DNA from 3 places in the Peribacillus sp. TH27 genome. Region 2 is predicted to be linked to each of the others. Evidence: riboswitches for the same ligand, from Rfam matches in the RefSeq annotation. Region 2 holds a riboswitch; each other region holds the start of a gene.
The links. A riboswitch is a leader RNA that binds a small molecule or an ion and turns the genes downstream of it on or off. The one in region 2 is predicted to bind cyclic di-AMP.

Region 1 (11,249 bases), 1.9 Mb from region 2:
TGTGTGAATGAAGCATATACATTTTCATCCCTCCTTTTGTAATTCAGATGTCCACCAAAATAGGTCCGGCTCTTAAAAACGAAAGTTTTGTTCATGTAATCCATTTTATATTCATTTAAATTTCAGAAGCTCCAGGGTGGAACCCTTCTTCATTTCTTTCTTCTACTATCATGCGCAATCCACGCTTTGGTCTGAGTGTAAGTGTTGTAATTGGTTTTACTTCATGATGGTCCGGTGCTAGCCTAATTCTATATCGTTGAGCAATACACGCTAGGACAAGCACAGCTTCCATCAATGAAAAATAATTACCAATACAAACTCTTGGTCCCCCGCTAAACGGAAAGTAAGCATACGTAGGTAAAGTTTTCAAATAGTTGTTTTCAAATCTCTCAGGAATAAAAGAATCTGGATTATCAAAATACTCCGGCTTGTGCTGCACCACATATGGACTTAGCAAAAACATATCGCCTTTTTTAAAATGATACCCCCCTATTTTCACATTCTCCTCCACTTCCCGTGAAATGATATAGACTGGCGGGTATATGCGAAGTGATTCCCTGATAATATTTTGTGTGTATGTTAATTTCATGAAATCGTCAGGCGTAGGAGTACGGTTGCCTATTACTCTATCTATTTCATTGAAAAGTTTAGTTTCCACTTCTGGATTCTGTGAAAGAAAGTATATGGCCCAGGAAAGCGTATTTGCCGTCGTTTCGTGACCGGCAATGAAGATGGTCATTAGTTCATCGCGTACTTGCTGGTTTGACATACCTAAGCCGTCCTCATCATCTCGAGCCTCCATTAAAATTCCAAGCATATCTTCATGTCTTTCTGCATCTTCCCTACGTTTTTCGATAATGCTATAAATCACTTTATCAAGTCTTTGTATCGCATTTTTATATTCACGGTTGCTTTTAGTTGGAACCCATAAGGGTAATTGAAGAAGTGTTCTCATCCTTTTGACGGAAATTTTCAAGGCTGCTTCCATCGGTTCTCCGACCACATCATACCCATCTTTGAAATCCATGCTGAACATGGTCCTGCTTATTATCCCAAGGGCGATATTCATCATATCTTTCGTAATAATCCGTTCTTTCTCATTTTCCCAAGTTGAAATATAGTCCATTGTTATATCAATCATATCCTGGGCATAATTGCTAATATGGGACTTTTTGAAAGAGGGTTGAATAAGCCTTCTCTGGCGCATGTGAACGTCTTTTTCGCTAGTAAGAAGTCCATCACCAACGAGTGGTTTTATAGCATTGCTGTCCTTTGATTTGACGAAGGATTTTTGTTTCGTTACAAGTATCTGCTTTATTAAATCCGGATTTGAAATGAGGTAAACATTTTGGAAAGGTCCAAAACGAAATTTTGCAACGTCTCCATATTCTTTTGATAAACGGGTAAGAAAGCCAAGTACATCTTTTTGAAACTCCTTTGTATGGCCAGAAATTAGTTTTCCATTTGGGACCATTGGAGTATCATATAAAACTTCATCAGTTTCACTCAATGTTCTTTCTCTCCTTTCGGTAATAATAATTTCTTGTAATCATTCTATGAGAATAAGCTATATTGGTTTGGACAAGTTGTTAAAAGAAAGAGCACATAATTTTTAATTAGTTAATCATAATGAATATACGAGTCCTAAAGGGTGAGGGGAGATTACTAGATTTCCATTCGTACTCAACTAAAAATAAAGTTTTCTCTATAAGTTGAGTATAGAAAAATTACAAATCGTGAGAGCGTATTTTGAGCTGATAAGAAACCACAAAGAGGAGAGAAGTACAAATGGTAGTTCCTAATTTACTGGTAATAAACAGGTGAGGAATTAAAGGTGTCTAGTGTGAAAAAACTCTGGGTGAGAGGAATCCAGAGTTTTTTTTTGGGATATTCAGAAAGAAATTTCCTTTTGTTAATAAATAAGAGATGTATTCAGCTTCGTTCTTCCCTATCTCTATTTTGGTGCGGATCATTTTTTTCCATTGTAGGACCACCATATTGTTCGTTAATTTCTTTAACCACTTGATCTAAAAATTCATCAGATATTATTGGGTTATCATTTTTTTTTGGCATGTAATTCTCTTCTATCCTTTCTTGGTACCATGCGTCTTAATCACTAATGAAGTATTCGTTAACAACATAACCTCTCTAAGAAAAAATTATTCTTTTTGTTTGCAAATTTTTCATTTACTTTTCCGAATCACGGGAGTATGATATCAACAGTTTCATATTTCTAAATCGCTGAAACCTTATGGTACGGGGGAACCGTTATTAGGATTGTTTTACAATCCAAGGGGTGAATCCTTTCTAGGTAGGGCTACTCAAAGGTCCGAATCCGACAGCTAACCTCGTAAGCGTTATATGAGAAGGAAGGTGGAGCTTGTGAGACAAAAAAATGATGTCTGCAGGTCTATTTAACTATGACTTGTGGGCATTTTTCTATTTTATTCTTGTTTTTTTCGTAAAGTTTTTTTCATATAACTGGGCAAAATAAACTTAATTTGAAAAATGGCGGTGATTTCTAGTGTTATCTTCTATAAAGAGGTTCTTAATAGGCCGGCCTCTAAAATCTACTGCATTAGGTGACCAAAAGCTTAACAAAACAAAAGCTTTGGCCATATTATCTTCTGATGCTTTGTCTTCCGTTGCATATGGCCCGGAACAAATTTTAATTGTTTTAATTACAGTGGGTGCCGCAGCATTTTGGTATTCCATTCCTATCGCCATTGGTGTATTGATTCTGTTAATGGCTTTAATCTTGTCCTATAGACAAATTATCTTTGCTTATCCTCATGGCGGGGGAGCATACGTGGTTTCAAAAAACAATTTGGGTGTAAATCCTGGGCTGATAGCTGGAGGATCTTTGTTAGTCGACTATATCCTAACTGTGGCTGTAAGTGTTTCTGCGGGTACAGATGCCATCACATCTGCTTTTCCCAGCCTACATTCATATAATGTCGTTATTGCTATAATTTTTGTAATTCTTCTTACCATCCTTAACCTAAGAGGGGTAACAGAGTCGGCTTCCGTATTAGCCTATCCAGTGTATCTTTTCGTTTTAGCGTTATTCATTCTGATTGGTGTAGGTGTATACAAAATTTTGACTGGTGAAGTTTCCCCTGACTTACATGCATCAATCGGAACACCAGTAGCAGGGATCAGTTTATTTATACTTCTAAGAGCTTTTGCATCAGGTAGCTCTGCATTAACAGGAGTTGAAGCGATTTCCAATGCGATTCCAAACTTTAAAAATCCAGCGCCTAATAATGCTGCAAAAACATTAATAGCAATGGGTTCCTTACTTGCTGTGTTATTTACGGGTATTGTATTCTTAGCCTATTATTTAAGCATTGTTCCTAGCGCAGAGGTAACTGTTGTTTCACAAATTGCTGAAGAGATATTTGGACGCAACTTTATGTATTTCTTTATCCAAGGAACGACAGCATTAATATTAATTCTTGCTGCCAACACTGGCTATTCTGCTTTCCCTTTGCTTGCGGTAAATCTTGCAAAGGATAAATTCATACCAAGGGCGTTTACAATTAGAGGAGACCGATTAGGATATTCCAATGGAATTATCATACTAGGACTTGCATCAATCATCTTAATAATCGCATTTGGAGGACATACAGAAAATCTTATTCCACTTTATGCGGTAGGGGTATTTATTCCATTTACGTTGTCTCAGTCCGGGATGATTGTTAAATGGATTCGCGAAAAGCCAAAAGGATGGATGATGAAATTAACCATTAATTCAATTGGTGCCATTATTAGCTTTATCGTCACGATGATATTCTTTTTAACCAAATTTACTCAGGTTTGGCCTGTTTTGATTTTTTTACCTATCATCATTGTTATTTTTCATCGAATTAGAAAGCATTATGAAGCAGTTGGTGACCAACTTAGGATTACAACTTGTGAGCCTATATTACCAATAGAAGGGAATATTATTATTGTACCTGTGGCTGGTATAACGCATGTGGTTGAGAACTCCTTAAATTATGCTAAATCTCTTTCAGCACATCAGGTTATTGCCGTTTATGTTGCTTTTGAAAGAGAAGATGAAAAAAAATTCGAAGAAAAATGGAAGAAGTGGCAACCAGATGTTAGACTCGTCACACTGAACTCTTATTACAGAAGTATCATTCAGCCATTAACTAAATTTGTAGATACAGTTGAACATAAAGCGAGGGAATCTAACTATAAGGTTACTGTAATCATTCCACAATTTATTCCGAAGAAAGGCTGGCACAATATTCTTCATAACCAATCTAGTTTACTGATCCGTGCCTACTTACTTTATAGAAGAAATGTAGTTATTACGACAGTACCTTATCATTTGAAGAAATAAAAATATATAACAAGTGATTTCACAGACAGCCTTACTTTGCTGTATTCTCTACCGAAAGAGCAAACCTTAACAGGGTTTGTCTACAGTTTTTTTGAGGGGTTGTAAAAATTCGAACGTTGATTGGAACGTAGGGCACTAAGCTTTCCGCGGGCGGTCAGGGAGCCTCCTCGGCGCCTTTGCGCCTGTGGGGTCTCCCTTGGACACGCTTTTCCCGCAGGAGTCTTGCACCTTCCGCTCCAATGAACTTTGTTTTAACAATTAGAAATAAACACTTTTGCCTACAGTCAGTCTTAGAGCAAACCTTAACTGGGTTTGCTCTTTCTTCAATTTACGCTCTATATTGAGAAAAGAGGGTTACCGCTGGCAATCCTTTTTATGTTGGACAATATTTCTGAAGCTGAATTTGTCTATCCTTTTGAATTTATCATTATCATTCATTAGATTAATTGGTTATTAGATGATCAAAATCTAAGAAGTTTTCATTGATAAAATTACCATGGCTCAATTTCCTTAATGAGAACATATTAAAAAAAGACAAAATAAAATTTCCTGATTTAATGTTTTGAACATACATATGTGGGGGTTGAAGATGGATATATTATTAGCTCTCTTACCGGCACTATTCTGGGGAAGTATCGTTTTATTTAATGTGAAACTTGGTGGTGGTCCCTATAGTCAAACGCTCGGTACAACGATTGGGGCTTTGATTTTTTCTATTGGGGTTTATTTTTTCGCGGATATCAAGTTGTCACCTCTAGTTTTTGGTGTGGGGTTTGTTTCAGGACTTTTTTGGGCTGTTGGACAAGCTAATCAGCTCAAAAGCATTGATTTAATGGGTGTTTCTAAAACAATGCCGATTTCAACGGGATTACAGCTGATTTCTACTACTTTATTTGGAGTCATAGTTTTTCACGAATGGTCTACACTGAAAGCAGTTATTTTAGGCGTACTGGCTTTAGTATTTATTATCATTGGAATCGTGTTGACCTCACTGGAAGATAAAGAATCAAAAGAGAGTAAATCGGGAAACTTGAAAAAGGGAATCGTTATTCTACTCATCTCAACATTTGGTTATTTAGTTTATGTGGTTGTTGCACGTCTCTTTGATGTTAATGGCTGGTCAGCATTGTTTCCTCAAGCAATCGGGATGGTGGTAGGTGGCTTATTATTAACGTTTAAACATAAGCCGTTTAATAAGTATGCAATTCGCAATATCATTCCTGGATTAATATGGGCAGCAGGAAACATGTTTTTATTTATATCACAGCCTCGTGTGGGAGTCGCTACGAGTTTTTCCCTATCTCAAATGGGCATAGTCATCTCAACTCTCGGCGGGATCATCATTTTACGTGAGAAGAAAACAAAGCGCCAATTAATTGGAATCGTTATTGGAATTATCTTGATTATTATAGCTGGGGTTATGCTCGGCCTCGCAAAAAGCTAATTGGAGGATGATAGAATGTATACAGATTTAGAAGGCAAGGTCGTTGTGATAACTGGTTCATCTACTGGTTTAGGAAAAGCAATGGCAATTCGCTTTGCTCAGGAAAAGGCAAAGGTCGTGGTTAATTACCGTACTAAATTAGAGGAAGCAGATAGTGTGTTAGAAGAAATCAAAAAAACAGATGGGGAGGCTATTGCAGTAAAAGGTGATGTCACCGTTGAAGAAGATGTAATTAATCTTGTGCAATCAGCCATAAAGGAATTTGGAAAACTAGACATTTTCATTAATAATGCAGGAATAGAAAATCCAGTACCTTCTCATGAGATGCCCTTAAGCGACTGGAACCGGGTAATTGATACCAATTTAACCGGTAATTTTTTAGGTTGCCGTGAAGCCATCAAGTATTTTGTAGAAAACAACATTAAAGGAAATGTGATAAACATGTCCAGTGTACATGAGAAAATTCCTTGGCCTTTATTTGTTCACTACGCGGCAAGCAAGGGTGGTGTGAAGTTGCTTACGGAAACTTTGGCGTTAGAATATGCGCCAAAAGGTATTCGTGTAAATAGCATTGGTCCTGGTGCAATAGCCACACCAATAAATGCCGACAAGCTTGAAGATCCTGAAAAGAAAAAGGATCTTGAAAGTATGATTCCGATGGGGTACATTGGAAAGCCTGAAGAAATCGCTGCGGTTGCCGTATGGCTGGCATCTTCAGAGTCTAGTTATGTTACGGGCATCACCCTATTTGCTGATGGAGGCATGACGAAATACCCTTCATTTCAAGCGGGAAGAGGATGAAGGCATCTCTTGAACAAACTCATCTTAATATTAATGGTTGAAAATTTACTTCTGGTATAATAGGCGAGCCCTTTTCTATACATAATAAGGGCTTTTCTCAACATAGTTCTTATGAAATAAAACTGAAAGAGCGGCCTTTTACCGGGTTGGCTCGTTCTTCAATCTTTTTAAGACTTTTTAAAAAGGGAAGATGCAAGTTCAGCTAAAAAAGAGTGAATCTGTCTCACAACTTATACTAGGCGTAGGTAGCTTAATGAATAGGTTTGATGCACAAAAAATCCCAGTAGGATCATTCCTACTGGGATTTTTACTAAATTAACGATTATGATGATTAAACCAGGTAATGAAGTTATCAACGACCGTATCTAAAAACTGAACAGTCGGTTCATGAGTAAGAGTACCTTCTTTATCGATTTTTTCATGAACTGCTCCAACATAAACTTCATTTCCAGGAAGCAAAGGAGAGGAGATACCTAGAGCAAATAGAATTTCACGCAAATGTAATTGGGCTTTAACCGTTCCTAAATGTCCCATGGACGCACCCATGATCCATGATGGTTTACCAATCATGACTTTATCTACACGTGATAACCAATCGATAACATTGCCTAATACGCCTGGAATCGTTCCATTGTATTCAGGAGTTACCCACAAGACTGCATCTGCATTGGCCACTTTGCTTTTAAATTCTTTTACCACTACAGGAGGGTCGTTTTCGATATCTTGGTCATAAAAAGGCAAATCCCGAACGTTTAAGATTTCAAGTTCAAACCGTTCTTGATATTGAGTTTGAATAAATTTAGCAAGCTTTAGGTTATAAGATTCTTTACGAATACTCCCTACAATTGCAACAACTTTCATCTTCATTACCTCCGAGTATTTATTTGTATTTTCCATTCGTGTTAATTTGTTCCACTTTGATATTATAATTGTTATTTTATTGAAAGGGAAAAAGGATGCTTATGAAAACTCAAATACTTGTACTACTTCGGAGTATTGTGATCACTTTAAATCAGTGTTGCATTCTTTGCTATTAGCGATATAGTAGCAGTATCTTCTTTTACCTTTGCTTCCTTTTGCCTTACGAGAGGAATTATCTTCTCCCCGAAGACTTGTAAATCTTCTTCGTAGTGCAGGAATCCTGTTAGGATGATATCCACTCCGATTTTTTTCAATTTAATGATGCGGTCCGCAACTTGCTCGGCAGACCCAATTAACCCGGTTTTAAATCCGTCGTTGTATTGAACGAGATCCTCGAATGTTGAGTTTTGCCACATTCCTTCACCTTGTGAAGAAGCTTGACCTGCAAATTTCACTTGGCTTTTAAATCCTTCGACAGCCTTTTGATCTGCATGTAAAACAATATCTGTTAAAACTTGTTTTGCTTTTTCTTCTGTATCACGGACAATCACAAAACCATTGACACCAATCTGAATTTCTCTTCCATTCGAGCGAGCCAGTGATCGTACATGGTCTATTTGTTCTTTTAATTTCTCTAGTGTGTTTCCGTTTATAAAATAAACATCAGACACTCGTCCTGCCATTTCTCTTGCGGCAATAGAGTTGCCACCTTGAAATATTTTGGGAGGGTTAATCGGTTTGGGTTTTAGGGGTGCTTCATTTGTTCGGTAAAAATCACCCTTAAAAGTAGTCGCTTCCTTTGTCCATAAATTCCGTAGAACTTGTATAAACTCTTCAGAACGCCGATAACGTTCATCATGATCTAACCATGGTTCTCCATAACCAGTAAACTCGCCTTTAAACCATCCACTAACGATATTTATGGAAGCACGTCCATTGCTGATATGATCGATTGTTGAGATAATTTTGGCTACGACACCTGGGTGCCATAGTCCAGGAAGAACGGCTGTAATGATATTAATTTTATTAGTCACACTTGCCAATGCAGAAGCAAGCGTAGCAGCTTCTAATTGATTCTCAGCCCCATAGCTTGCAAAGAATCTAGTTTGTAGTAAAACATAATCAAATCCAAGATTTTCGGCCATTTGTGCATATCGTTTATTCGCGTCATACGTCCAACCTGTTCTTTGGGGAATATCCGAAATAACCAGACCTCCACTTACATTTGGTGCCCAATATGCAAATTGTAAACTCATTAAAATTACCTCCTGTTTTTCGGGAATACTCTTATCTAAAAAGCAATTTTTCATAAAGAAAGGCTCTTGTCAGCCTTCAAAAAAGAAGAGTTCGACAAGAGCCTCTGGTAAACCAGTCAGCATTTTTTGTTTTTTTAAGTACGTACACCTTTGTGAGAAAGTTTAATATACATTAAGCCTACCTGTCAAGTGAGTATTGAGAGGCGGATTTGTACCCTTTATAAAAAACCATTCTTAAACATTACTTGACTAATGTGTTTAATAAGATTTAATATTAAAACGAAGATTCTGATAATTAAATAGCCGACTAGGTCACTAGAGGCTCCCAATTCAAGGTGGATTATATCTTGAGAGGGGAGTCTCTTTATTATTTTTGAAAAATCAAGACGAATTAAGGAGGACTCAATTAATGAAAATAGCGAAAGAAAATAAGGCTAATTATCTTGAGATAGCTAACAATCTCGCGAAGGAATTTGCTAAAACAGCAATTGAGCGAGATAAAAGAGGAGGAACGGCAAAATTTGAGCGTGACTTACTTCGTGAAAGTGGTTTGCTTTCGCTTATGATTCCAAAATCCCTAGGAGGGAAAGGGGAAGATTGGAAAACAGTTTTACAATTAACACGTGAACTGGCAAAAGTGGATGGATCGATCGCACATTTATTCGGATATCATTTCTTATGTTTGACATCTGTCCACTTATTCGGATCTCCATTTCAGAAAGAAAAGTTATATAAGGAAACGGCCGAAAAAAATTTGTTCTGGGGAAATGCCTTTAATCCGCGGGATGAAAATTTGCTATTGAAGAAAGAAAACTCACAATGGATATTGAGTGGGAAAAAAAGCTTTTGTTCAGGGGCAATGGATTCTGCCCGCTTATTGATTTCTGCTAAGAGCACAGGTTTTGAACGCCCTGTTATTGCTGTTATTCCAACTAATCGAAAAGGAATTATTATACAGGATGATTGGGATAGTTTTGGACAGCGGCAAACAGACAGCGGGACTGTTATTTTTAATGAAGTGTTACTGAAAAATGAAGAGGTGCTTGATTATTATGAACAAGACCTCCAAGGTTTGTTTCCTACATTAAGGACACATATTGCCCAAACAATTTTGGTTCATGTGATGCTAGGAGTTGCGGAAGGAGCCTTTGAAGAAGCAAAAAACTATACAAAGAATGTGACCCGTCCTTGGTTGACGTCTAATGTAGAAGATGCAACCAGCGATCCCTATACCATTCGCCATTATGGAGAATTATTCGTTCAATTAAAAGCTTCAGCTGCACTGGCTCAAAATGCTGCAGATGCCCTGCAGTTTGTATGGGGAAAAGAGTGGACACTAACTGAGCAGGAACGGGGAGAGTGCGGGATCACAATTGCAACAGCGAAGGTTTCTGTAGCGAAAACGGCATTAGAGGTAACGAATCGTATGTTTGATGTAATGGGTGCAAGAGCTACCTCGGCTAGGTATCAGTATGATCGATTTTGGAGGAATATAAGAACCCATACATTGCATGATCCGATTGAATATAAAATTCGGGATATCGGCAATTGGGCCCTCAATTCTAAGGTGCCTGAAATCACACCTTATTCCTAACGAAGTAAGCATGAATTATTTCAAGTTTAAAAAAAACCATCCGATTTAATCTTTGAAAAACGTCGATGGTAATACTTATCTAATGAATATCCGAAAAAGGAAGCGAGCATCTGTTGAAACAGCATTCCAAGTACTACAGGAACCGCAACGGCAGCCGGGAAATAGGTGGTCGCAAGAACAGCTCCAGCACTGATGTTCCGCATCCCGCCGGTAAAAGTTAAGGTAATGACGTCTTCCTTTTCCCATTTTAATAATTTACCAATTATCCAAGAAAGAGCATAGCCTGAAGCGGCTATAAATAAAACTAAGAAGGTCATGATTATTAATTTTTTGTCGAAATGAGTTAAATAGGGTGCAATTTTTGAACTGTTCAATATTACGACAATTCCTACGCTTAGTTTGGAAAAAGGGGCTAAGCGGGGGGATAGACTTGTTTTTACCTTGCCTTTCGTAGTCTGATTCAAGAACATTGCCAGCATGGACGGAAGAACGACCATTCCGATTAACCCTTTCACCATTGACCACATATCCATTTCGATTGAGCCGCCTCCGAAAAGGGCAACACTGTAAGGAACGATGAATGGAGAGAGCAGGGTGTCGATGAGGATAATGGTTAGAGCAAGTACGGCATTTCCTTTATAAATGGATACCCAAATCATACTGGTGACACCCGTTGGAATGACTACTGATAAAACTAAACCCGTAATCGTGAAGGCATCCCCACGAAAAACTAAATGGCCAAGGGCCCAGGCCCATATTGGCATAAGTACGTGCAGGATGATCAAAACGATGAAAACAGGTAAAGGGTGTGTGACTACCCGTTGCAGTGATTTAAAGTTTGAGCCTAAACTTCCTGCAAATGTGATGAAAGCAAATATCCATGGAACTAGAAATGTGTAGTCAGTTAAATGTTCGGCTAATAAGACGCCAATAACAACGCTT
Region 2 (11,249 bases):
TTTATAGAAGAGGAATCAGAATTCTTTAGGCATTTTGATGAGTGGATTGAAGAAATCGCACAGGATGGGCAGCATTTAGAAACACCCATCTATTTTATATTAAGAGAATTTTTTCGAACGCAGGAGCAATATCTAGATTTTATTGAGCAATTTGTATCATTAAATGAAGGTCAATACTCGCAAAAGGAAATAAATTCATGGTATCGAATTGTTATCAAAGTGTTCAGTGAAGTTCTAGAGAGGTTTACTGAAGCTAACAATAGATATTCTAATGAAATAATGAAAGCTCAACAGGATACGATTAATGAATTAGGCTCTCCTGTCATATCACTAAACGATAACACCGCGTTACTTCCCCTTATTGGCGATATTGACACAATGAGAGGGATGTTCTTGCTTGAAAACACGTTACAAATATGTGCAGAAAAAAATGTTACTAGGCTTTTTATAGACTTATCAGGTGTTCATGCAATCGACAGTGTATCTGCTCAACAACTGTCAAAATTGATTGAATCCTTACATCTAATTGGGGTTGATACAACTCTTTCGGGACTTCGTCCAGACATAGCTATTACTGCTGTGCAACTTCAACTGCCTTTTGATAAAGTAACGATAAAATCCACTTTGGCCCAAGCGATTAATACAAATGAATAAACTATCTACGGGCTGGGACACAAGGCCATAAAGCTAAAAATGGTTTAACTGGGGGAATTCTTACTTAAATGGTAAGGAAGTATTAAAGAGATTTGGTTTTCAAGTAGAAGAGAAAAATAGATTGAGGACGGTGGACCATTGGATAAACAAGTAACATATGATAATGAAGCAGAAATGGGCTATATTTACTTGGTTGAACCATACAAATACAAAATTTCATATACTGAAGAGCTCCCACAAAATAATGACATAATGTTAGATTTTTGTAACGACGTTCCGATCATCGGAATTGAATTAGCGGGAGCTACTGCGATAAAAATTAAACATCTTGTTGATACAGTACATATATTCAAAAAGGCAACTACTGCTGATAATGAGATTTTTTACTCTTTCAGATTGCATGATAAATCAGTAAAACAATCAGTTACTCATCCAGATACTGCGAAAATAGTGTTTCACTTTTCGGATGCTGACTGTTTAGATTTTATAGGGATTGATATTTATGACACAGATTCATACGATGAGACATTCTTAATTGGCGGATAAGCCCAATCTTTTTTAGGTCATCTCGTACAGCGAAAGCCGGAACCAATGAAAGGGTAGCCTGCTCCTTGGTTAGGGACCTAGGTTATTCAATATTTGCAAACACGGCTAGATCTTCTTTATTACCAACCACTAAAAGCATATCTTTTTCAAGGATATTCTGATCAGGTGATGGAGCTATGATAATTTCTCCATTACTCACGATGGCAATAACACTGATATTATATTTCGCACGTAAATCAAGCTCTCTGAGACTTTTTCCTGTCATGCTTATGGGTATAATGATTTCCTCGATATTGTATTCTTTTGAGAGTTCTATATAGTTCAGCATGTTGGGTGATAGGAGTTGATTAGCGACCCGTTCACCCATATCTCTTTCAGGGTAGATAACCCAGTCAGCACCAACTTTAGCGAGCACTTGACCGTGATGTTTATTTAGAGCTTTTGCTATTACCTTTTTCACTCCTAGTTCCTTTAAAAGCAATGTAGTTAAAATGCTTGACTGCATATCATTTCCGATGGCTACGATGACACAATCAAAATTACGGATTCCAATGGATTTTAGTGCCTCTTCTTCGGTAGTATCAGCCATAACTGCATGAGTTACACTTAATTCTGCATTCTCGACTCTTTCCTCGCTTACATCAATACCCAAGACTTCTTGTCCGGCTGTATATAATCTATGAGCTACACTCGTTCCGAATCTTCCTAAACCGATAACGGCATATTGTCGTTTTCCCATCTTTAACACTCCCTCATTAATGATTAACCAATCATGATTTTGCCTTTTGGACGGCGGAATGGATCTGGTTTACGTCTCATTGCGATAGCAAAAGCAAAAGTCAAAGGTCCAACCCGGCCCGCAAACATTGTGAAAATAATGAGCATCCGACCAATGGGGGATAATTCAGGGGTTAATCCCATTGAGAGACCCACGGTAGCAAATGCTGAAGTGGCTTCAAATAAAACCGTCAAGAAATCACTTCCGGTTTCTGTAATAGTCAGCAGAATGGTGATGGTTGAAACGATAAATACCCCGATGGAGGTAACGGATAATGCTTTAAATATCGTTTCATTCACAATGCGGTACCGAAACAATACCACATCTTCTTTTCCTTTAATCTGTGACCAAACCGTTCCAATCAGCGTCGCTAATGTGGTGGTTTTAATCCCACCGCCAGTCGATCCCGGTGAAGCCCCAACAAACATCAAGAAAATGATCAGCAGCAATGTGGGTTGTGTTAAATCAGGGATATTCAATGTATTAGAACCTGCTGTTCTCGGAGTAACGGATTGAAACAAAGAAGCCAACGTTTTCCCCATGAAAGATAAAGGCTGCAATGTTTTGGCATTTCCAAATTCAAATATAAAGATTAAGATGGCCCCGCCAATTGTAAGGATTAAGCTAGCCATCAGTACAACCTTCGTATGTACAGACAAACGATGGGTATCACGGTATTCGTAAATTTCATTCATCACGATAAATCCTATACCGCCTAATGTGATCAGGGAAGCGACTGTAAGGGTTACGAAAGGATCTGATGCATAAGTAGTCAAGCTCCTAAACCCTCCCATTAAGTCAAAGCCCGCATTATTGAAATTGGAAATCGAATGAAAAAGGCCGTAATAGATTGCTCTGCCTATTGGCATGTCAAAAGAAAAGCGAATCGATAGTATAACGGCACCTGAAATTTCAATAATGGCAGTGTAAATTAAAATCCTTTTTACTAACTTAACTACACCTGCCATAGATAAATTATTTAAAGACTCCTGCAAGACTAACCGGCCTTTTAAAGAAATTCTTTTGCCTAATAAGAAAAAGAAAAGCGTCGCAAATGACATAAACCCCAAGCCGCCTATTTGAATGAGTGATAAAATGACCAACTCTCCAAATGTTGTAAAAGTGGTTCCCGTATCTACTACGACAAGCCCTGTTACACATGTAGCAGAGGTTGAGGTAAATAAAGCATTTAGAAAAGAAAGACCATTCCCATTTTCAGTGGAAATCGGCAGGGTTAATAAATAGGCTCCAACAAGTATCAGGAAGGCAAAGCCAAGTACAAGAATTTTTGGTGGATCTAACAAATCTTTTGCTTTTATCAAATTGATCATCCTTACCCTGTTAATGAATTAGCAACCTACTAACAAACGTAATATATCCACAGATAACTAACCATTATCGAGTGATAGGGTTAGTATTTCGCTCGTACTGCATTCCATTCGTCATCCATCTAGATAAACAATCAATAGACCAAGTTCCTTTTGCTATACATGCGTCCATTCTGCACAAGCCCTTTTATTTGTGAAAAAAGGTATTCATTATCCTTAATCAAGCTTAGGTAATGCTCTTTGGAAAATCCTTTTTTAAAGCATAATAAAAAGACCTACATAACATCTGGCTGCTATTTTGTTACAGAAAAGCAAACAAAAAAGCCCCTGAAATAGGCGGTCTTATGACCTCCTTCGCTTTAGCCGACGAAGTTAGCTGACGGGTAGGATGGCGAAAGAGCTGATCTCATCCTTTCTGCAAGGCAGAATTAACCCCAAATGATTGGTTCCTCCGTACTCAATTTACTTGAGTTTAGGCCGAAATGCATTAAATTGATAAACGTATTCTACTCCCATCATTTACTAGTTGTAAACCCCTAAATTGTAAAAAAAATTTGCTAGAACAAAACAGAAAATTTACGTTTTTTTTACATATTAAAAACTTATTGACAAAAATTAGTTGGGACATTATGATAGGTTCGATAAATTTGAAAAATAACATCCAGTAATTTTATGTTTCTAATAAATAAATATATGGTATTTCCTTTTGGAATTAGATACAGAAAATCTCAAAGTTTATTGAATTCGTATTTTGAAATTTTAATACATTATATAAAAAAGGCGGGCAAGTATGGAGAAGACGTTTAATAGATATGTTGTTAACGCTACAGGTAAAGGTGGACAGACGTATTTAACTCAATGCCAGGATAAAGATGCACTAAGGAAATGGATAGCCGATCATGAGGATCAAATAATAATGAATGAGTTAAGGATAACAGATAAGAAAAAGAATCCATTGATAAATTTTTTTTCAAAGGTAATATCATCTGAATTCATAGGTCCTTATTAACTGGATCATGAAAATAATTGAACATTAAAAGTTAGTAGAGGGTCAAGCATATTGAATAATAATTCACTCATTATGTCCTTTTTCAGTATTTCAACTATTTAAATTCCTGCGTTAATCAGGCAATCTGAAGCTTAACATCCATATTACGTTATATTTTCAAACTCATTTATATTGAATGAGTTTTTTTGTGTATATTAAATATTGCGATGGAAATATTCAAAAAAGCTTAAAAGATTTGGATGTAATAGAGAATGTGATATCGAAAATGGCTCTAAAGGAAATGAGTAAAAAATCATGGAAGATTACCTTGATCCATAAGATATAAGGCATAACTTTTTCCTCATCAGTTTTCGATATTATGAGGAAGTTAGAGTATATGTCATATGGTAGTGTATATTCTCACAAGCCATTTACAAATTTTAAAGAAGAGAAGTAATAAAAAGGATTTATAGATTCATTGGCTTATGTAAATATGCAACGTGGGAAACATTATCCACTAGTGACTAACGGGGAAAGAATTTACAAAGATAAAAGCATTTTCGATTACTCTGCTAATAAACAAGAAGTTAAAGGTAGTGTGTCATTGGCAAATTATGCATTAGCGAACAATGAGTCGTAAGAAAATTGGAAATCAGATCCAGTCGAGGCGGGGGAAACCTCGCCCTGGATTATTCTCTAAGACATGTGGTAATCACTAGGGCGACAATACTTTTACTTAATATACATTTTTTAGATAGTTTGTCGCTTGGAAGTTATTGACTTTTTGCTCGTTTACTCCAATAATAGTCTTAAATACATCTTTATCCAATGACCTAAATGGTAATAAACTTAGGACTCTATGAAATTTTTTAGGAAACATGTGAAGTCCCTATGTAAACATCTGATTTACCTTTTTTTCTGTTTTATTTTGGCAAGTCATTCACTTCGTATGCAACCCGTATTCCAGATTCAATCGCCCCTTGCATCCAAGCGTGAGTAAGAGTAGTATGTTCACCGGCAAAGTGCACTCTTCCTTCAGGTATAGGGATATAGGGATACAACTCGGTTTCCTGACCCGGTTCAAAAGCAGCGAAACCTCCAGAAGAATACTCATTATCGACCCAACTAAAGGAAGTTCCTGATACAAACTCAGAATAGACTTGGTCTCCATAAATTTCAGCTAAGTTCTTTAAAGCATATTGAATGCGCTCTTCGTTTGATAGACCGTTCCATATTAAAGCCTCATCCGCCCATGTATAGCTTGCCAAAACCACAGCAGGACCTTTTGTACCAATCCCCTGACTTGGGTAATAAGTGAATCGAATCGGAAGGTCAGTTATGGATTTACCACCATATTGATGGTGCCTTTCCCAAAACCTGCTTTTAAACTGGATTCCGATTTTTGTTGCGCTCATATAGTTCAGTTCACGAATTGCTCTCCGTTTATAATAGGAAAAAGAATGGTATGGTTCAACTTTCACAAATTGTAACACTGAAAAGGGAATAGTTATGATGGCAAGATCACCAGTTATGGTGGAATCCTCTAGGGTGTGCGGGTGGGTGGAATGGATGGTTACACGGTTGTTATGTTGGACAATTTTCGTCATCCTTTGATAGAACATAATGACATCTTTTAATTGTGGAAGAAATGCCCTTGGAAGCAGATCCATACCACCGGTTATCTCATAGTAACGATTTGCTCCAAAGGACGCCGCTTCTCGCAAAACTTCAACAAATGACATCCCCATATATGCTTCGTAGTCAAGGAGTAAACCGATCATATCGACCGCGCCATCTGAAAAAGTCGTTCCATATTGATAATGGTAAGTGTTTAAGAAAGTTCCTAGTGAGTAGTTTTTAAATTCTTTTTCTACGAGATTCCAATTTCTCTTTGGATCTTGTTTAATAAAATCGAGAATGGGCTGTGTAGCTAAATTCATCAGCATCTCTGCGCTTTTATCTTTTTCATTCGGGGCAACGGGAAAGTTGAGAATACCAGGAGACCGTTCAAAAATGTTAAGACGTGTTTTGATACCATTGAGATAAAGAATATCCATTGGAGTTCGGTTAATAAACTGGTTTACGGTTAGTCCGAATTTTTTAATATACTCTAATGTCAAAAAATGACCTTCAGGAATACGCATTGGACCTAGGTTTAAATAAAGCCCATTGCTAAAGGGAGAGTGTATTGTATAGGCGCGTCCGCCCACCCTGTTATTTGCTTCAAGGATGGTGACGCTGTGCCCTGCATTCTTCAAAAGAGAAGATGCAACCAGTCCTGCTAGTCCTGCGCCCACAATAGTAATATTCTTGGGAACTTGCGACTTTTTAAGACCATTTTTAATAATGCTAATCATTTGTTGAGTCGTTAACTGATTATTAGACATCTCTTCGCCCCTAGTGAAAAAGATTTATTACATTGTATTCACTAGCAGAGATGCATATGTATTCAAGAGTTAATCAGATGATAGATAAAAAACTTGGTATTATCTTAAATATAAAACAAGAAACAGAATCAATTAGTACATTGGTAATTTACTAAATTTGTTATGTCAGCTGCCTTTTCATTTTCTTTTACTTTAAGGTAATGGAGAACGATATCTTCCAGGGTCAAGCATTTCGGATGCAAGACTCTGTACGTTTTCTACAATAATACTGGAACTCTCTTCAGTGCTTTTCAATAAGGATGTGCGGTATTGGTTTTTGCTTTATTTATTTGTATGAAAACAAAAGGGGGATTATCAAGTGAAGGGATTTGAATTTTTCAGAATGCCACAGACTATTATATATGGGAGGAAATCTTTTGAGAAAGTGGGAGCGGAAGCGGCATTATGTGGGAAGAAAGCACTCATTATAAGTGATAAGGTAATGAGCCGACTCGGTTGTGTCAATCAATGTTGTCAGTATCTTCATGACAACGGAGTAGCAAGTGCAGTTTATCTTGGAGTTGATTCAGAACCAACAGACCAATATGTGGAAGAATCATTAGAACTTTTTGAAAAGGAGTCATGTGATCTAATCATTTCCCTTGGTGGAGGAAGCTGTATTGATACTGGGAAAGCAATTGCTGTCCTGGCCACGAATGGTGGATATATTGGAGAATATATGGGCGGAAGAAAAATAGCAGACAAAGCGGCAATACCGCACATTGCTATTCCAACAACTGCTGGAACTGGTTCAGAAGCGACGGATGCTACTGTTATTACCAACACCGATGATGATGTGAAGATGATGATTAAACAGCCGAATTTTATGCCTTTAGTCGCCATTGTTGATCCGTTGCTGACAGTTTCTTCTCCACCACATATAACGGCTGCGACGGGTGTGGATGCATTAAGTCATGCGGTTGAGGCCTATTTATCAAAACGGTCTCACCCAATGACAGACACAATGGCTCTGTCCGCGATGAGATTGATTGTGGAGAATATTGAAAACGCTTACGATGATGGGGATAACATAGATGCCCGTGAAAAGATGTCATTAGGAGCCCTTCAAGCAGGGATAGCATTCTCGAATTCATCCGTTTGTTTAGTTCATGGAATGTCGAGACCAATTGGAGCTTTGTTCCATGTACCTCATGGATACTCGAATGCCATGCTATTGCCAGCGGTATTAGAATTCAGCAAGGAAGCCTGTATGGAACGGTTAGCGGATTTGGGGAGAATTTTTAAAACTGAATATAAAAACCTTTCTATAGAAAGGGCAGCTTTGGTTGCGGTAGAATCTGTTAAGGCACTTTGCCAAAAGCTGAACATTCCTAATCTCGAAGGATGGGGAATAGAAGAGGAGAAATTTAATCTCTCAGTCAGTAAAATGGCAAGAGACGCCATAGATAGCGGGAGCCCTGCTAATAACCCAAGGGTCCCAACTAAACAAGAATTAGAAGAGTTATATCATACTTGTTATCATTATAAGTTTGCTACTGAAGATAAAGTACAGGGGTGAATATGTGGAGACTTCAATTCTAAAATACCTCATAACTTAGTTAGTGCCAAGCATACTTGCTGAGATAAGTATGAATTCTTTCTTTAATCACTTAATGGTGTAAAGAGAATATTCCGAAAAGTATTTGGGAGGATTTCAGCATTTTATTTACAATATTAGTCTAAAAATGTTAATATTTAGTTAAATCAGACTAGGGTGCAATGAAGATAAGATTAACTCTTTAGAGAGCTCTGTTAGCTAAAAAGGAGTAAGAGTTTTTTATTGAAGCAAGCCTTTGACCCTCACTTTAGAACCTTATGTTTTGGGGGAAAGTATGACGGGAGCTTCCGTTATAGAGCTAAGGTATTCGCGTTTTTTATTAAATGCCGTACCTAATAAGGTTAATATGGTGACATATAAATAAACAGATGTGGAACTACGACTTTTAATCTCGTCCTCAAGATGTATGTCTTGGAGACGAGATTTTTCTATTTTTTAATAAAATTCAATACAACTATAAGGAGAAAAGATGAAATTCAAAAATCTATTATTATCTTGGAAATACCCTTCGATATTATTACTTGGAATAGGAATTTCAAACTTTGGTGCTTGGGTTTATTTTATTGCACTTAATTTAATCGTATTGGATTTGACTAACTCAGCGCTTGCCGTAGCTGGACTTTATATTGTTAAACCGATAGCTGCGTTATTCACGAATGTATGGGCTGGCAGCGTTATTGACCGAATAAATCAGCGGAATCTAATGGTGGCACTTGACCTATTTCGAGCGGTATTCATAGCTTTGCTGCCATTGACTTCTTCTATTTGGGTAATATATTCGGTTGTCTTTGTGATTAATATGGCAGGGGCTATGTTTGGAACAACATCAAGGTCTTATATAACAAAATTAATACCCATTGAACAGAGAAAACGATTTAACTCACTTAGAAGCTTAATAGATTCTGGGGCTTTCTTAATTGGTCCAGCGATAGCGGGCATCCTTTTTTTAATCGGTACACCCATTTTAGCCATCTATATTAACGCAGTAGCATTATTTTTATCAGGAATCATAACTTTATTTATGCCTAATCTTGAAAAGGATCGTTCCCTTGAGCAATCCGATAGTTACCTTTCTTGGAAAATAATAAAACAGGATTGGGCGATTGTCCTTAATTTCAGTCGACAATACTCTTATATTATGTTTATATACTTTTTATTTAGCTGCATGATGGTAATGGCAACAGCTATAGATTCACAAGAGGCAGCCTTTGCAAAAGCCGTGCTTTTTTTAACTGACACAGATTACGGATTCCTTGTAAGTATAGCCGGGGCAGGTATAATTGCAGGGGCTCTAGTAAATACAATGATTGTGAGTAAAATACAAATATCCTTTCTAATTGGCTTAGGCTCTTTATTTGTTTCGGTAGGTTATATAATCTATTCCTTTTCAAGTTCCTTTTCGATTGCCGCGTTAGGATTTTTTATCATTGCCTTTTCGCTGGCTTTTGCCAATACAGGCTACCAAACATTTTATCAAAACAATATACCAGTTGAGATTATGGGAAGAGTCGGAAGTGTATTTGGCTTGTTAGAAGCATGTTTGATTATTATTACGACAACAATTGTGGGAGTTTCAGCCCAGTTCATTTCGATTCAGTTCGTAGTCATTACCGGGTCAATAAGCATGTTTGCTCTTACAATTTTGTTATTTATACTCAGTATGAAGCCTTCTAAGAGCAGATATTATTCCGTTAAAAGTGTGGAGGCAAAAGATTTATAAGCTTTTGGTCTGCAATGGAAACCAAGAAAAAACAAAAAATCTAATTGAAGTTTATCTAATTCTTCAATTTAAAAGGTGGTGTGTAATGGCCGCTATAAAAAAGGCTTATGGATATATAACACGAATCAAAGAGGGAAAACCACAAGTATTAGTATTTCAACATCCTATTAAAGAGGCTGGGATACAGATACCAAAAGGTACAGTAGAAGCAGAAGAAGATCCTTATTATGCAGTTATTCGTGAAATTAGGGAAGAAACAGGTTTAATGAATTTTAATGTAGAGCAATTAATTATACAGGATCGATGGAAATGCGATGATGGGGCAATACATGAGCGTTATTTTTATAAAATAACCGTTCATGAGACGCGAGAAGGATGGACATATAATCCCACAGGTGGTGGGGCAGAGTCTGGTTTAACGTTCCGATTCTTTTGGGTATCTATGTTGGGCGAAGTAGAATTGGTTAGAGGACATGGTGATTATTTGCATGAAATTCTTGATCAATAAAACAAGTTGTTTATCAAGATAGAATGCCACCAATTAGGTGGCATGTTACATGTATATCTATTTATACCATTCTGATGTATTATACTTTTTTAACCATGATCTTTTCTTTGTTAATATCTAATTCACCATTGAATGTAAAGTTAAATTTCTTATACAAGTGAAGTGCAGACTTGATTATCTTCAACTACACTTAAATAGATTTCATTACAATTATATTCTTTAGTTAATCGTTGTATTAAAGCTTTTAACATAATACTTCCAAGCCCAAGACCTTGATATCTAGCATCAATTAAAAAACGATCTAACCACACTCTTCCATTTTTCCCTTCTTCGGGAAAAAATCCATACATAGCAAAACCGACCAAGCTATTGTCTGAATAAAGTCCCACTGGCTTATAATATTTACACTCCATGGCTTCTTCTAAACATTGTTCTGTCGTTTCAATAAACGATTTTTGCTTTGTGTTTATTTCCAATTTTAAAATATCATTTACATTTTCGTTCGTGACTTCATTAATAGTGATGGTCATAATATTAATCCTTCCTCATTTTCCCTCATGTTTAGCCGTTTTGTTAACATGATATACTAATAGCCTAAGGTATATGGTTACCATATAGTCAAGGGAGAGATTGTATTGGTCGATGGAAATTTAGGCAAATATTTTACTACTGGAGAATTCGCCAAACTATGTAATGTAAAAAAACAAACGCTAATTCACTATGATGAGATTGGGCTTTTTTCT
Region 3 (11,249 bases), 1.1 Mb from region 2:
CCACCACATTAATAACATCGATTAGAATTATGATGTATTGGATAACGATGTGGGTCCAAATTATCAAACTAAAAAGGGTATCCCAGTATGAGATACCCTCTTGCTTGCTTACTTAGCTGTTTTTTTCTTTTTACCAATTTTCATTATTACTTCATATACTACCGGTACGATGACAAGTGTAAGCAATGTAGAACTCACTAGTCCGCCGATAACGGTAATTCCCAAACCTTGTGAGATCAAGCCACTGCCTTCTGCTCCTATGGCCAATGGTATTAAAGCACCGATCGTAGCAAGGGCAGTCATCAAGATTGGACGTAGACGGGTAGATCCCGCCTCGAGTAATGCTTCACGTGTTGATAAGCCGGATTCTTCATTTTTGATTACCCGGTCCACTAATACGATGGCGTTGGTTACAACGATACCGATAAGCATGAGGACACCCATCATGGCCGAAACGCTGATGGTCTCACCGGCAATGAATAAGCCTACTAAAGCTCCGATTACCGTGAATGGTAAGGAGAATAGAATGGCGATTGGCGCTAACCCGCCATGGAAAGTAACGACAAGGACAAAGTAAACGATAGCGATGGCTGCCAACATAGCGATTCCAAGTTGAGTGAATGATTCTTGGATATCTTCGGTTACTCCACCATAGTCTACAGTGACACTTGCTGGAAGGTCTAATTTTTCAACTTCCTTTTGTACCTCTGATGTTACTGCTGCAACATCATCCGATTTGATTGTTGCAGAAACGTCCGCGTAAATTTTTCCATCGCGACGGCTTATAGTATCGGATGCCTTGCCTTCCTCGATTTTAACAAGCTCTTTTAAAGGAATTTCCATTCCCATTGGAGAAGTGATTTTCGTATTCTCGAGATCTTTTTTATCTTCGAATGTCTTTTCTTCTGTCTCTACATATACTTTGACTTCTTCTCCATCTTTCTTAATTGTAGTTAGAGCATCATTTTTGTTTGAATTTGCAATGGACATGCCAACTTGGGCGGCTGTTAATCCAAGTTCACTAAGTTTCTTCTGGTCTGTCACGAGTGTGTATTGCTCATATGCATCGGAAAGACTTGTATCGACATCTTTCAATTCTTTATTTTTCTTCATGATGTTTTGAATATCATCGATTACCGGTTCAATGTCTTTTTGTGTATTTCCATAGACATAAAGGGTCGTTTCGTTGCTTGATGTGGAAGTGAATTCTTGTTGCTTCCACGTTCCAGGAGAGTCAAGATTGGTTAAATGTTTTATGATCTTTTCTTTCTTTTCCCCGAAGTTTTCGGTGTCTTCATCATAAAGTACATAGAAGAGGGCTGAGTTACTAGAGCCGCCCATCATGCCACTCATCATGTTTTCACCTAGTGTGTATTGGACTGTCTTCACATCATCTTTATCCATTAGGTACTTTTCTACTTTTTCCGTTTCCTTTTCAATATCCTCTTTTAATTCGCCAGGTGCTGGGGTATAAGTAACGATGATCTGCTTCTCTTCATCCGCAGGCATGAAGCTGACACCGATGCTTGGAATGAGGAATAAGCTACCGACTAATAATACTATTGCTGTACCGAATGTGATCAACTTATGGCTTAATGACCAATTCAGTGCTTTACGGTAGAATCCAGATAGCTTGCTTGGCTTTTCTTCATGTGATTTCAATTCTTTTTCGGAAAGGCCGTTTTTAAATAATGAGTCTGCCATGGCCGGTACAAGAGTGATGGCAATTATTAATGATGCGACTAATGCAAACACCATTGTAAAAGCGAATGGCATGAATAGTTCGCCAACAGGTCCTGTAACGCTTGCTAACGGCAGGTAAACGGCTACAGTAACGATAGTTGATGAAAGGATAGGGATGAACATTTCCTTAGTAGCGGAACGTATTAATTCGCCGCCTTTTAATTGCTCGCCTTTTAATGCCATTCTTCGATAAATATTTTCAATTACGACAATTGAGTCATCGACGACTCGGCCAATAGCAACTGTCATGGCTCCCAATGTCATAACATTTAATGAGATGTCCAATTGTTTGAGCACCAAAAGGGCTGCCAACAAAGATAATGGAATCGAGATGACGGATATTAGGGTCGTTTTAAAGTTTCTTAGGAAAAGCATGATCACTATGACGGCAAACAGACAGCCGAAAATGGCCTTGCTAATCATGGTTTCGACAGAATCTTTAATCGGTTTGGCTTGATCAAGCGTAGTATGTACGCTTACGCCTTTAAATTCATCTTTAAAATTCGAAACTTGGTCTTGCACTTCGTCTACGATTGCAACTGTATCGGCATCCGGCGATCTGGTTACTTGAATCCCGATTGATTCACTACCGTTTGTTCTTGATATTGTCTCAGCCTTACCGGTGATTTTCACATCAGCAATGTCTGATAATTTGACACTTTGTAGTTGAGGAACTGTTGCATCAGGTACTTGTTCAGGTGATACTTGATTGGTTCCCGGTGCTGTTTGAGTTGGTGCCTTTGTGTTAGAACCGCCTGTTAAAGGTATTTTTATGTTTTTTAAGTCTTTTAAAGTGGAGATGTTTCCATCAACAACAATTGTTTTTTCTTTATCATCAAAGTTATATAGACCAAGTGGCATTGTTACATTAGCAGCTTGGATGACTTTTTTTACGGTCTCTTCATCTAGCCCGTATTGAGTCATCTTTTCTTGATTGAATGCAAGGCTACCCTCATTTACCTGTTGTCCTGAAATTGTTACGGAAGTCACTCCGTCAATTCCTTCAAGTTTAGGGACTAACACCTCTTCGACATTTTTTGTTAGGGCAGGTAAATCCGAATCTTTATCTGTTATACTGAGTGCTACAACAGGAAAAGCGTTTAGCTCTAGTTTAGATACGCTGGGGCTATCAACCCCCTCAGGTAGTTCTAATTTCTCTAATGCTTCTTTCACTTCTTTTACAGCATCGTCCATATCCGTATCATAGTCATATTGTAATTGGATTGAAGAAACATTAGCCATAGAAGAAGAACTAACTAATTCAACTCCTGATAAGTTTGTGACTTTTTGTTCAATTTGATCTGTAAGTTTATTGGCTACTTCTTCAGGTGCAGCACCAGGGTATACCGTGGAAATGCTTATTAAAGGAGTAGAGATGTTTGGAATGGTCTCTTGCTTCATGTTTAAACCGGAATATAGACCTGCTGCAACGATGATAATTGTCAGCAACCAGATTGCCAGTTTGTTTTTCAAAGAAAATTTAATGATTGAATTCAAACTTTTACCCTCCATACTTTATATTGTGACTAGTCGGTCATAAACTCAAATATATAGTATATGGATTATGAATGCAATAAATAATATTCAGTTGGTGTAACGTTGTGATTTCAAGGGTTTTGAGATACAATGTGGAAGAAATGACTCGCTGGTCATATAGAGGACAATATTTAAGAGATAGGATGAATTTGATGAATGAAAAGCATAAAATAATTATAGATAAGTCCGTAGAGATTTTCGCAGAGAAAGGTTATCATGCTACTTCCGTTCAGGAAATTACTGAAAAGTGTGGGATAGCCAAGGGATCCTTTTATAATTATTTTAAATCGAAGGAAGAGTTGCTTGTTTCAATTTTCAAATATTATTATGGTGCATTAACGGACTCGTTGCTTGATATCGAGTTAGATGATTCTTTATCCAGTAAAGAGAAATTTTTGATGCAAATCATTGTACAAATAGAGCACGTGACAGGAAATACCAACTTGATTCGAATGATGATGCAGGAACAAATGGTTCATATCAGTAAAGAGCTAGATAGGTTTTTACACTATATCCATGAAGAGGGCTTAGTTTGGTTCAAACGTAAAATAGTAGAATTGTATCCAGAAATACCGACAAACTTCTTGCCAGATTGTACTATTATGTTAGACGCACTTTTCAAAGGTTATATCGGAATTTTATTCAGAAACAGACATTCATTTGAAGTGGAGAGGCTGCCTATCTTCATTTTAAATCGGATGGATTCCATTATAAAAGGTCTACATAAAACGGACGATCCTTTATTGAAAGAATTCCCTTTAATTGAATGTTCCATACAAAAAGTGAGCCCTAAAGAGGAAATTAGTTCAATCATTCGCCAGGTATTGGAAGTAGGAAAGCATAAAGAAGAGGGGTTAGAGACAAGTAAAAATGTTGAAGCGTTAAAAGCAATTCAAGAGGAGTTCTCTAAAGTTAGACCAAATGGCATAATATTAGAAGGACTTTTATTATTTTTAGAAAAAAACGAAAAACGAAATACCATGTGTTCTAAGCTTATCATTTTAATGAAGGATTATTTGACAAAAAATTAAAGATTTTTCTGAAGAGGCATACTGCCTCTTCTTTTATTTAAACCTTTTTCTAAATAACTCCTATATAAATTTCTTCACATGATTATGATTAAATTTCAAAATTGATGATTAGGAAAGAGTAGGAAGAAGGTAACTTTTTATATGAGGTTGAGGTCAGAAAAGGAAAAAGGAAAGTTAATTATTATGGAAATGATAAGTTTGAAAGAAGTCTAGAAGCTTAATTAAATGGCAAGTTTCGTCGATTGATGTAGGGAAGACTATGATGGTTTTGGTCCAGAAGAGTTTTATAGGCGCAGTTTAATGCATTTCCCCATGGTCAGTCTAGGCGCTGGTTTTTTTGGCGTGCCATCGACTCAAATTCAAGCTTTCCTAATCTGAAAATCCTAACTCAGTCAGGGTTGAAGAATGTGAAGGCGGGGCATCTGTATTGAAACAAAAGTGCCGCTTGAGGTAGATAAGTATGGAGGGAATTATAGCAAATCGCCAATGCGAATCAACGTCTTTATGCATCATCTTTCTATATTAACTTCAAATTAGGGAGACAAAGTATTATTTAATATTAATGTGTTTTTTTTGTTTTATTCATTCCTTATTTCTGCAATTGTTTCCAAAATAAGATAAAATATAGAGTGATATTTCATTTATTGCAGGAGGAACACATATGGTGTACCAGGTCAGATTGTTAAAGGGCATTTTAGAGCCTCATAGGAGTCGTTATCAGCTGCAAAATGCAGAAGCAGTCACACGACTTGGATGGAAATTACTATTATTATATTTTCTTAGTTTCATAGTTTTTGCTGTGGAAGGATATTTTGGCGTTGGATCGGAATCGTTTTCCAAAGAAATTATGAAGATGGATTCTAGTGAATTTGAAATGGGAAAGTTGTTGATAGTAGGCGGCAATATAATAGCAGGTCTATTTTACCCTACCATATACTTATTTTTATCATCTCTATTCTTTTGGATTGTTATAGATATCCCATACATAAAATTAGTAATCGTTCAAATGATTATTCTTGGTTTGCAATTATTAGAAAAGGTGTTTCTAATCCCTATATTAGTATTAATGGATATCGGAAACGATGCAAATCCTTTTTCATTGGGAGTTATCAGTCAGTACTTTCTCAGAAGTGATTACTTTATTCACTTTTTCAGTGAAATTACCATTTTTCAATTTCTGATTATTGCTCTGCAATATTTCTATTTAAAGGAATTTTCAGAACGGAATAATTATTTGGTGCTTTTAATGATTGTTCTATTCTATCTGGCCACGTGGCTTGTTAAAGCCTTTTTAGCGTACATCCAAGTGGGCGTATTTGTATAAGGTGGGTGAAAACAATGAAAAAATGGAAAATTGCAGCCGTATCAGTGGCATCGGCTGCGTTAATAACCGTTAACTTTTACCTTATTGAAAAGAAAGAAAGCAAAGTAGAACGAACTGTTTTTGTCGAAAACTGGACAAAGGTAAAAAAAGATACAATTACGGATACTATTCAAACAAAAGGGGTAGTTAAACCTGTAGAAGAGTATGATATCTATTTCGATACCAAGAAAAATGATTTTCAGAAATTCCTTGTAAAAGAGGGAGATGAGGTAACGGCTGGATCTTCGTTGTTTGAATATACTACACCCGAACTTGATGCTCTCAAAGGAAATCTAGAAGCGGAAAAAACTGCCGCTGAGGGTGAAATGGTGGGGATTAATGATTACATTGATAAGTTGAAAGCTTATCAAGGAAGTTTGACAAGTAATTCTAATAAAGCAGTAATCGATAATTCGATAGAAAAGAGCTTAAATATTGATATAACAACTACCTCTTCAGACTTGATTGAAAGTAATATTGAGCAAGAAATGTACAAGCTGGAACTTGAAAAAAACCGCTTGGAAGAAAAGGTTGTTATGCTGGATGCTCAATTAAGTTCAATTGAGGAGCAAAAAGTCGCGGTTGAGACGGCGAGTGAGGCTGATGGTGTTGTAAAAAATATCAATAAAAACCTGAATAATCCCATTATATCCATTGTTTCAACAAATGTGGCAATTGAAGGGGATTTCTCTGAAGAGGAGATGAAAAAAGCTGAAGTGGGCATGACTATAAAGGCAAGTTCCCCTGATTTAAAAAAGGCGTTGAACGGAACAATAGGTCGTATACATTCTTATCCAGAAGAGGAGCCATCACTAAAAAAAGATAACAGATTTCCATTTCAGGCATTGATTGAGCCAGGAGATGAAGAAACTAAACCTTTGTTGGTAGGGTCAAAAGTCAATCTTACTGTAATAACCAATGAGAAAGCGGGTGTACCCTCTATCCCTGTAGAGGCAGTACATCATAAAAAAAAGCCGCATGTCTACAAATTGACTAAAAAAGGCTATGTGGATAAACACTATATTACAAAAGGGCTTAAAGCAGAAGGAAAGCAAGAACTCATAAAGGGACCGGCGGTAGGTGATGTTATTCTAATAGAACCGAATAGGATTGTGAAAAATCATTCTTATTTTGTTACTCCAATTCAGTTTGAGAAGGTGAAATCTGCTAGTTATAAAAAATTCACCACTCGGGAAAAGGTGAGGTATATATTACTGGGTATGTTAGAAAAATAATCCATTTTTTCATTATTCGAGAGAGGGGATATATCAATCAGTTTTATTGTTATTTATATATCCATATAACAAAATTAAGCAAAATAGAGAATGTGTTATTATAGGTAAAATAGTCACTAATACAGAATATTCAGACATTTGCAAAGGTTTTTTCTTAAAGGGACAAGAAAAAATATTTACAGAATAACATTTTTAGTATAATATTTTATTATTAAGTATTCGCTTAATCTTATTACAAGAACGGGGGACCCATTTTTGCGGATTTTTTTCGCTAGGGGTGAATTCAGAAATGAAAGGGCTTTTGTGTTTCCAATTCCTAACCCGACAGCTAACCTCGTCAGCGTCTTTAAGGGAACATGTGTGAATATTCACGCCTATAGGAAATCGACACATGAAGTGTCTTTTTTTTCGGCGTAAAGATAGAGTTTTTCAATAAAAGAAAAATTACTTTCTTTCTATTAGTATCTTGTTTCCCTTACCGAGACAAAATGTTTTTGCTTTAAAGACTTTATGGAAGGTGAGGAAAGTAAATGAAGAAATTTAAATTAAGTTTAGCTAGCCAAATTTTTATTGGTTTAATTCTAGGGATTATTGTTGGTGCCATTTTTTATGGTAATGCGACAGCCCAAAACTTTTTACAACCATTCGGAGACATTTTCCTACGAATGATTAAAATGATTGTAGTACCAATCATTGTGTCAAGTCTTATCGTTGCAGTTGCGGGTGTAGGTGATTTAAAAGCAGTAGGTAAACTAGGAGCTAAATCACTTTCATACTTTGTGGTGGTAACAATGATAGCGATTGCTGTTGGTCTAGTTTCCGCGAATATTATCCAGCCTGGTGCTGGTGTAAATATGAACAATCTAGAACAAACTGATATTTCTACCTATGTTGATACAGCAGAAACTAAGCAGCATGAATCTTTTGTGGATACAATTGTTCACATTGTGCCATCCAATCCAATTAAAGCTATGGTAGAAGGCGATATGCTAGCAATCATTTTCTTCTCTGTTTTGTTTGGACTTAGTATTGCGGCTATCGGTGAAAAAGGTAAACCTGTATTCCGTTTCTTCCAAGGTGCAGCAGAAGGAATGTTCTACTTAACTAATATGGTCATGAAATTTGCTCCTATCGGGGTATTTGCACTAATCGGTGTGACCATCTCCAAGTTCGGTTTGGAATCTTTAATTCCATTAGGTAAGTTAGCGCTTTCTGTATACGGAACAATGATTTTCTTTGTAATTGTCGTTCTGGGTCTTATTGCAAAATTTGTAGGGTTCAATATCTTTACGTTGATTAAGCTTCTAAAAGAGGAATTAATTCTTGCGTTCTCGACAGCAAGTTCAGAGGCAGTTCTTCCGAGAATCATGGAAAAAATGGAGAAAGCGGGATGTCCGAAGCATATTGCTACGTTTGTTATTCCGACAGGATACTCTTTTAACCTTGATGGTTCTACATTATATCAAGCGTTAGCAGCTATCTTCATCGCTCAAATGTATGGGATTGATTTAAGCGCTTATGAACAAATTACACTAATGTTAGTGTTAATGATCACATCTAAGGGGATTGCAGGTGTACCTGGTGTATCTTTCGTAGTTCTTTTAGCGACATTAGGAACAGTTGGTATTCCAATTGAAGGTTTAGCATTTATTGCTGGTATTGACCGTATTCTTGATATGGGCCGTACAGTAGTAAACGTTATTGGTAATTCACTTGCAGCAATCGTTATCTCAAAATGGGAAGGTCAATTCAACCCTCCTGCCAATAATGAAAAACTAGAACAAGTTTCTTAATATAAAAAAACCAGAGTGATATGTCACTCTGGTTTTTTTTGTGAATTTTGAAAAACTAATTCTTATTTTTGAACAATCCAGAAGCGGCAATCTGATGAGAAAGTGATGACATCATCGCTTTCATGGAATAATTCACTTCGGTAAAAACTTTCTAGGAAAGTAAAACCTGCTTCATTGAGACAGTCAAAGACCTCCCGCTGATTAGGTATATGAAGAAAGGTATCTTTTTGTAGGGTCTTTCCAGAAGTGAAAATATCACCAAACTCATATAGCCGGTCATCCTGTTTACCTTCACACCAAATCATTTCTTCCTGCTCCCAAAAATTCAGGTAATTTTCATTTTTGTCACGGTCATGGGTGGTAAAAATGAAAATTCCATCAGATACTAAAACACGGTTAATTTCTTTTAAAGCTAGAATGCGGTTTTTTCGTTGAGGGATTTGCATTAAACCATTAAAGGTGAAGATTGCTTTATCGAATGATGAGTTATTGAAAGGAAGGTCTGTGGCGTCGCCAAGGATAAAAGGTATATCTAGGTTTTCTTCGCGTGATATTTTCCGGGCTTCTTGTAGCATGGCAGGAGTTAAGTCGAACCCGGTTATTTTGTGGAAACCTTGTTTATATAAGGAAAAGGTGGTTCTTCCTGTACCACAACCGATATCAAGGATTTTGTCATCTTGGGAAAAATATTTCTCGAATGCATACTTTTCAGATTGCCACAGGCCTATCTTTTTCGTTGCATCGGCATAAAGGGGAGTGGCTTCATGAAAAGAATTAATGATAAAACCTTTTTCAATTTTATCCATCGTCATTCCTCCAAACCTTTATTTTTACTATAATATGGATATTTATTTTTGTCGAGCTTGGATCTATCTTATTTAAATTAATGGCTGAACTTTTTACATGGTAAGAAATAAAGGCATATATCTTTCACTATAATGTCATAAAATGCAGGTGTGGATTTACATTCTTAATTATATAACCTTCGTGAAATCCAAAAAGTTTGATAAAATAACACTAATGATTGAAAGGGTCGGAGGGGATAAGGTTATGAAAAATGAAAGTAATGATATTTTATATATGCATATGCAGGCTTCCGAACGGTTTGTCCTTTTTAACGGTCTTACTTTTCAAGAGTTTGCCTTCTCACTGCCATATACCTTGAATTCCATCTTATTATTGAAACATCAATTCGATGGTGGGGAATATAATTTGAATGTTCTGCTTGAAAGCGTATCATCTGAAGATATTTCTAAACTCCTTAAAGAGAATGTTCAAGGGTATGGGGATTTCTGTTGGATCGATTTTGAAGAGGCAGACGGATTAGATGAATTAGAGGGGAGGGAAATATCGGAACTTTTATATTTAGGGCATACGAAAAATCATTTGGAGCCTCCTTTTTTTCGTAAACTGAATAATCAGTTCGTGTATCTTGCTCAGGATGACGGCTGGTTTAATAAAATTTATTTTCGTTCTCTTTCGACATATTATAATATGTTAGGGAGTCTAATTCCATTGAAGCTGGAGCCATTAAAAGTGGAAAGAAATTGGTTGAGGATCAGAAAGAAAAAAGAATTAACGGCTATTCCTGTAGATATCATTACTGCCTTGGCCCCTATTCTGGCAGAGGGTCTCGTTTTTTCATTCAGGCATGTTAAGTACTCAAGGACTAAGATTGAGGTTCCGGCATGGGTTGTGGGGGATTATTTAAACATGGATGAGATGTATGACGACTTTTCTGATAGAAAAATAAAAGAACCGGATGTCTTTATCACCTTTCATCGAAAGGAAAAAGTATGGGAGAGTGTTATAAAAAGCAACTCATTCTCATAATACCTCGAAAGTTGCCTGGGGTTACATAGAAGGAATTTTTACCCTTGATATATATGAGGTTTTTAGGTGTAAAACTTACTATCCCATGCATAAAGTAATTAATGGTCTATTTTATCATTGGAAAACCACCAATGATAGAAGTTTCACTTTTCCACGCATCAACAGGCTGTAAAGGTAATAAAAAAGGAAAAAATTTGGGTCAACAGCCTGTAAATGCCCGATTGGTTCCGACGCACAAGATGTGCTAACACAGGAGTTGCCACAGGACGTGGCGAATTTAGCCTGTGATTATACTAAGGTAATCATTGGAAAACCACCAATGATAGAAGTTTCACTTTTCCCCGCATCAACAGGCTGTAAAGGTAATAAAAAAGGGGGAATTTCGGGTCAACAGCCTGTAAATGCCCGATTGGTTTAACTAACCATCATTGGAAAACCACCAACGATAGAAGTTTCACTTTATCCGTTTTAGTGTAAAATGATACAATGAACAAGGTTAATAGAATATTGGAGGGTAATAACTCATGAAAACTAAACTTGGTTTGCTTTATGGTGGGAAATCTGCGGAGCATGATGTTTCAATGCAGACGGCTTTAGCGGTCATTAAAGCTCTCGATTTAGCAAAGTTTGATATATATCCGATTTACATAACAAAAGATGGTTCTTGGATAAATGGACCGAAGTTAACAGGACCTGCTGAGAGTGTGGAGGCTCT

Region 1: it holds a riboswitch for cyclic di-AMP, as region 2 does, so the genes downstream of both, JFU24_RS11250 (APC family permease) here and JFU24_RS20425 (TrkH family potassium uptake protein) in region 2, are expected to answer to the same signal.
Region 3: it holds a riboswitch for cyclic di-AMP, as region 2 does, so the genes downstream of both, JFU24_RS15055 (cation:dicarboxylate symporter family transporter) here and JFU24_RS20425 (TrkH family potassium uptake protein) in region 2, are expected to answer to the same signal.

The regions. Positions count from the first base shown of each region.
Region 1 is NZ_JAEKEV010000002.1:2,031,588-2,042,836, reverse strand. Features, by position in the region: gene JFU24_RS11265 (hypothetical protein) at 1-22, opposite strand, end outside; gene JFU24_RS11260 (cytochrome P450) at 116-1,510, opposite strand; gene JFU24_RS11255 (hypothetical protein) at 1,933-2,073, opposite strand; cyclic di-AMP (ydaO/yuaA leader) riboswitch at 2,230-2,373, shown strand; gene JFU24_RS11250 (APC family permease) at 2,525-4,351, shown strand; gene JFU24_RS11245 (RhaT/GlcU family sugar-proton symporter) at 4,941-5,795, shown strand; gene JFU24_RS11240 (SDR family oxidoreductase) at 5,811-6,596, shown strand; gene JFU24_RS11235 (NADPH-dependent FMN reductase) at 6,912-7,457, opposite strand; gene sfnG (dimethylsulfone monooxygenase SfnG) at 7,604-8,713, opposite strand; gene JFU24_RS11225 (acyl-CoA dehydrogenase family protein) at 9,123-10,307, shown strand; gene JFU24_RS11220 (bile acid:sodium symporter family protein) at 10,334-11,249, opposite strand, start outside.
Region 2 is NZ_JAEKEV010000002.1:3,941,665-3,952,913, forward strand. Features, by position in the region: gene JFU24_RS20410 (STAS domain-containing protein) at 1-654, shown strand, start outside; gene JFU24_RS20415 (DUF2283 domain-containing protein) at 793-1,200, shown strand; gene JFU24_RS20420 (potassium channel family protein) at 1,283-1,939, opposite strand; gene JFU24_RS20425 (TrkH family potassium uptake protein) at 1,963-3,309, opposite strand; cyclic di-AMP (ydaO/yuaA leader) riboswitch at 3,653-3,795, opposite strand; gene JFU24_RS20430 (hypothetical protein) at 4,097-4,315, shown strand; gene JFU24_RS20435 (flavin monoamine oxidase family protein) at 5,218-6,681, opposite strand; gene JFU24_RS20440 (iron-containing alcohol dehydrogenase) at 7,064-8,239, shown strand; gene JFU24_RS20445 (MFS transporter) at 8,748-9,998, shown strand; gene JFU24_RS20450 (NUDIX hydrolase) at 10,084-10,506, shown strand; partial or broken gene JFU24_RS20455 (GNAT family N-acetyltransferase) at 10,586-11,036, opposite strand; gene JFU24_RS20460 (MerR family transcriptional regulator) at 11,142-11,249, shown strand, end outside.
Region 3 is NZ_JAEKEV010000002.1:2,851,124-2,862,372, reverse strand. Features, by position in the region: gene JFU24_RS15075 (efflux RND transporter permease subunit) at 109-3,240, opposite strand; gene JFU24_RS15070 (TetR/AcrR family transcriptional regulator) at 3,432-4,310, shown strand; gene JFU24_RS15065 (hypothetical protein) at 4,972-5,634, shown strand; gene JFU24_RS15060 (efflux RND transporter periplasmic adaptor subunit) at 5,649-6,908, shown strand; cyclic di-AMP (ydaO/yuaA leader) riboswitch at 7,119-7,266, shown strand; gene JFU24_RS15055 (cation:dicarboxylate symporter family transporter) at 7,439-8,701, shown strand; gene JFU24_RS15050 (class I SAM-dependent methyltransferase) at 8,764-9,507, opposite strand; gene JFU24_RS15045 (hypothetical protein) at 9,752-10,534, shown strand; gene JFU24_RS15040 (D-alanine--D-alanine ligase) at 11,059-11,249, shown strand, end outside.